One region of the Streptomyces sp. NPDC001594 genome, then DNA from elsewhere that is predicted to be linked to it. Evidence: riboswitches for the same ligand, from Rfam matches in the RefSeq annotation. Region 1 holds a riboswitch; the other holds the start of a gene.
What was found. A riboswitch is a leader RNA that binds a small molecule or an ion and turns the genes downstream of it on or off. The one in region 1 is predicted to bind ZMP and ZTP.

Region 1 (2,375 bases):
CTCCCGGGGGATGCTCCAGGGCCCGCCGCTGACGGCCGCCGAGCGGGCGGTCGCCGGGCTGGACGCGACGGCGGGCGGCGCCGGCCCGGCGGGCGGCCCCGAGGGCCCGGCGGGTCCGCCCCGGGAGGCGGGGCCCGCGGGCCCCGCCTCCCGGTGAGGCGCCGGCAAGGCCTCCGTGCGCTCCGTGCCGGGGAAGAACGGGCGAGCGCCCCGGACCGCCGGGGTCCGGGGCGCTCGGGGAGCGGGGAGCGGGGCTCGGGGCCGGCTCAGAGGTCCGCGAGGTCCAGGCCGGCCTGGGCGGCCGCGGCGTGGACGGTCTGCTCCAGCAGGACCGCGATGGTCATGGGGCCCACACCGCCGGGCACCGGGGTGATCAGGGAGGCGCGGGCGGCGGCGGACTCGAAGTGGACGTCGCCGACGTTGCCCTCGTTGTAGCCCGCGTCCAGGACGACGGCGCCCTCCTTGATGTCCTCGCCCCGGATGAACTCGGCCTTGCCCACGGCGGCGACCAGCACGTCGGCCTGGCGGACGATCGAGGAGAGGTCCTTGGTGCGGGAGTGGCAGTAGGTGACGGTGGCGTTCTGCTCCAGCAGCAGCATCCCGGCGGGCTTGCCCAGGATCGCGCTGCGGCCGACCACGACGGCGTGCTTGCCGGTGAGGTCCACCTCGTACTCGGCGAGCAGGCGCATGATGCCGCCGGGGGTGCAGGAGACGAAGCCGGGCAGGCCGAAGCCCATGGCGGCGAAGGAGTGCATGGTGACCCCGTCGACGTCCTTGCCGGGGGCGATGGCCTCGAAGGCGGCCCGCTCGTCGATGTGGTGCGGGACCGGGTGCTGGAGCAGGATGCCGCTGATCTCGGGGTCCTCCGAGAGGGCCGTGATCGTGGCGACGAGCTCCTCGGTGGTGGTCTCCGCCGGGAGGGCCACGTGGCGGGAGGTGATCCCGGCCTTGGCGCAGCGGTTCTGCTTCATGCGCACGTAGGTGACGGAGGCGGGGTCCTCGCCGACCAGGACGGTGGCCAGGCAGGGGGCGGTGCCGGTGCGCTCGGTGATCTTCGCCGCGAGGGCGGCGGTCTCCTCGGAGATGCGGCGGGCGAGGGCGGTGCCGTCCATGAGCTGGGCGGTGGCCGAGGGGGCAGTCGTCACGGGGTCTCCTGAACGTCGCTGCGGATCGCTGTTCGCGGATCGCGGTCGCCCAGGCGCGCGGCACTCGACGTACGGGGAGGTGCGTACGCCGGGCCGCTCCCCGGTGGTGATCCACCCGAACGCCAGTCACGGCCCTGCTCCCACTGTAATCGAACCGTCCACCGGCTTATCCGGTGGATGACCGGGGCCCGGCCTGGGACGATCGAGACATGACGCGCACTTTCGACCATCTCGTCGCCGAGGCGGAGTCCGTCTCCGTCGACGGCTGGGACTTCTCCTGGCTCGACGGCCGGGCCACCGAGCAGCGGCCGTCCTGGGGCTACCAGCGGATGCTGGGCGAGCGCCTGTCCCGGGTCCGCTCGGTCCTGGACATCCAGACCGGGGGCGGTGAGGTCCTCGCCGGGGCGGGGCCGCTGCCGCCGCTGACGGCGGCCACGGAGTCCTGGCCGCCCAACATCGAGAAGGCCACCCGGCTGCTGCACCCGCTGGGCGCCGTGGTCGTCGCGGACGCGGACGAGCCGCCGCTGCCCTTCGGCGGCGGCGCCTTCGAGCTGGTGGTGAGCCGGCACCCGGTGACCATCTGGTGGGAGGAGATCGCCCGGGTGCTGACCCCGGGCGGCACCTACTTCTCGCAGCAGGTCGGCCCGGCCAGCGTCTTCGAGCTCGTCGAGTACTTCCTCGGCCCCCAGCCGGAGGAGGTCCGGCGCGCCCGCCACCCCGACGACGCGCGGGCCGACGCACGGAAGGCGGGCCTGGAGGTGACCGACCTGCGCTCCGAGCGGCTGCGTACGGAGTTCCACGACATCGGAGCCGTGATCTACTTCTTGAGGAAGGTGATCTGGATGGTTCCCGGCTTCACGGTCGGGCAGTACCGCGACCGGCTGCGCGAGCTCCACGAACGGATCGAACGCGAGGGTCCGTTCGTCGCGCACACCGCCCGGTTCCTCATCGAGGCCCGCAAGCCGGAGTGACCGGATCGAGGGGAGGGTGAGCGCGCCGGATCGGTTGCCCGGCCACAGCGTGGCGCAGGTCACTCAATTCAGCGCGTAACGAATCGACTCGGGCATGCGATGAACCGACAGGTGTCCTCGCGCGGCCCCGGAATACAGCCCCCCATGGGGACTGTTTCCCGAGTCCGCGCGATGATTCCCGCTCACCCCTTAATCTGTTCGCAACGAGAGGCTCCTTGTGTCGCTCAGCCCGTCCCGTACGTTCCCTCCGGAGATCGCC
Region 2 (2,375 bases), on a different contig from region 1:
TCCAGGGCGACGGCGCATGCAAGGGGGTTCCCGCCGAAGGTGGAGCCGTGCTCCCCGGGCCGGAACACGCCGAGCACGTCGCGGTCGGCGACCACGGCGGACACCGGCACCACGCCGCCGCCGAGCGCCTTGCCCAGCACGTACACGTCCGGGACGACGTCCTCGTGCTCGCAGGCGAAGGTCTTTCCGGTGCGGCCGAGGCCCGACTGGATCTCGTCCGCCATGAACAGCACGTTCCGCTCGCGCGTCAGCTTCCGTACCCCGGCCAGGTAGCCGGGCGGCGGGACGAGGACGCCCGCTTCGCCCTGGATCGGCTCCAGCAGCACGGCGACGGTGTTGGCGGTGACGGCGGCGGCGAGGGCGGTGAGGTCCCCGTACGGGACGATCTCGAAGCCGGGGGTGTAGGGGCCGTAGTGGTCGCGGGCCTCGTGGTCCGTGGAGAAGGACACGATGGTCGTGGTCCGGCCGTGGAAGTTGTTCGCGGCGACCACGATCTTGGCCTGGCCGTCCGGGACGCCCTTGACCTCGTAGCCCCACTTGCGGGCCGTCTTGACCGCCGTCTCCACCGCCTCCGCGCCCGTGTTCATGGGGAGCACCGTCTCCTTGCCGCACAGGGCGGCGAGTTCGGTGCAGAACTCGGCGAAGCGGTCGTGATGGAAGGCGCGCGAGGTGAGGGTGACCCGCTCCAGCTGGGCCTTGGCGGCGTCGATCAGACGCCGGTTGCCGTGGCCGAAGTTGAGCGCCGAGTACCCGGCGAGCATGTCGAGGTAGCGCCGCCCCTCCACGTCGGTCATCCACGCGCCCTCCGCCGAGGCCACGACGACCGGGAGGGGATGGTAGTTGTGCGCGCTGTGCTCGTCGGCGGAGCGGATGGCATCAGCTGTTCTCGACACGGGGTCTCCGATCGTCCGTCTGGCTGGTGACGCGGGTGACATGGGTGGCGTCCTTTGTATCGTCGCTCGGATCGTGGACGCGGAAACCTCCGGGGCGCGGCGCCCGCTAAGGTGTTCGGTACGCACGGCGACTGGCGTACGGAGAACCAACTCCGGGGGAGTCGTGCGCGCACGACCGCACACAGGGCCGCTCGCCTGGGCCTCGCGGGGACGAGAGACGACATCGACCCCGGAGGAGCCGCGATGACCGCGCACCGCCAGCCCGCCCTGCTCGCCACCGACCCCGACCTCGCCGCGCTCGTCACCGCCGAGGAGACCCTCCAGGCGCAGACGCTGCGGCTGATCCCCAGCGAGAACTACGTCTCCGCGGCCGTGCTCGAAGCATCCGGGACGGTCCTGCAGAACAAGTACAGCGAGGGCTACCCGGGCCGCCGCTACTACGAGGGCCAGCAGAACATCGACCGCGTCGAGGCCCTCGCGGTCGAGCGGGCCAAGGGCCTGTTCGGGGTGGACCACGCCAACGTCCAGCCGTACTCCGGGTCCCCGGCCAACCTGGCCGTCTACCTGGCCTTCGCCGAGCCCGGCGACACGGTGATGGGCATGGCCCTGCCGATGGGCGGGCACCTGACGCACGGCTGGGGCGTCTCGGCGACGGGCTCCTGGTTCCGCGGGGTCCAGTACGGCGTGCGGGCCGAGGACGGCCTGATCGACTACGACGCGGTGCGCGAGCTGGCCCTCGCCGAGCGGCCGAAGATCCTGTTCTGCGGCGGCACCGCCCTGCCCCGCACGATCGACTTCGAGGCGTTCGCGTCGATCGCGGCGGAGGCGGGCTCGGTCCTGGTCGCGGACGTGGCGCACATCGCCGGCCTGATCGCGGGCGGGGCCCACCCGTCGCCGGTGCCGTACGCGGACGTGGTCTCCACGACCACTCACAAGACCCTGCGCGGGCCGCGCGGGGCGATGCTGATGTGCAAGGAGGAGCACGCGAAGGCCATCGACAAGGCGGTCTTCCCGGGCCTCCAGGGCGGCCCGCACAACCAGACGACGGCGGGCATTGCGGTGGCCCTGCACGAGGCGGCCCAGCCGTCCTTCACGGCGTACGCGCACGCGGTCGTGGCCAACGCGAAGGCGCTGGCGGCGGCGCTGCTGGAGCGGGGCTTCGACCTGGTGTCGGGCGGCACGGACAACCACCTGATCCTGATGGACCTGACCTCGCGGGGCGTGCCGGGGAAGGTGGCGGCCAAGGCCCTCGACCGGGCGGGCATCGTGGTCAACTACAACACCGTCCCGTTCGACCCCCGCAAGCCGTTCGACCCCTCGGGGATCCGGATCGGTACGCCGTCGCTGACGTCCCGGGGCCTGTCGGTCGACCACATGCCGGCGGTCGCCGACTGGATCTCCCGCGCGGTCGACGCCGCCGCGAAGGGTGACGAGCCGACCCTGGCCGCGATCCGGTCCGAGGTGGCCGACCTCCTGGCCGCG

Region 2: it holds a riboswitch for ZMP and ZTP, as region 1 does, so the genes downstream of both, glyA (serine hydroxymethyltransferase) here and ACFY0O_RS16350 (bifunctional 5,10-methylenetetrahydrofolate dehydrogenase/5,10-methenyltetrahydrofolate cyclohydrolase) in region 1, are expected to answer to the same signal.

Annotation. Positions count from the first base shown of each region.
Region 1 covers NZ_JBIAVB010000007.1:117,050-119,424, forward strand. Annotated here, with positions in the region: gene ACFY0O_RS16345 (NAD(P)/FAD-dependent oxidoreductase) at 1-157, shown strand, start outside; gene ACFY0O_RS16350 (bifunctional 5,10-methylenetetrahydrofolate dehydrogenase/5,10-methenyltetrahydrofolate cyclohydrolase) at 267-1,112, opposite strand; ZMP/ZTP riboswitch at 1,186-1,285, opposite strand; gene ACFY0O_RS16355 (methyltransferase domain-containing protein) at 1,355-2,116, shown strand; gene ACFY0O_RS16360 (RNA polymerase sigma factor) at 2,334-2,375, shown strand, end outside.
Region 2 covers NZ_JBIAVB010000004.1:352,475-354,849, reverse strand. Annotated here, with positions in the region: gene rocD (ornithine--oxo-acid transaminase) at 1-893, opposite strand, end outside; ZMP/ZTP riboswitch at 1,011-1,101, shown strand; gene glyA (serine hydroxymethyltransferase) at 1,137-2,375, shown strand, end outside.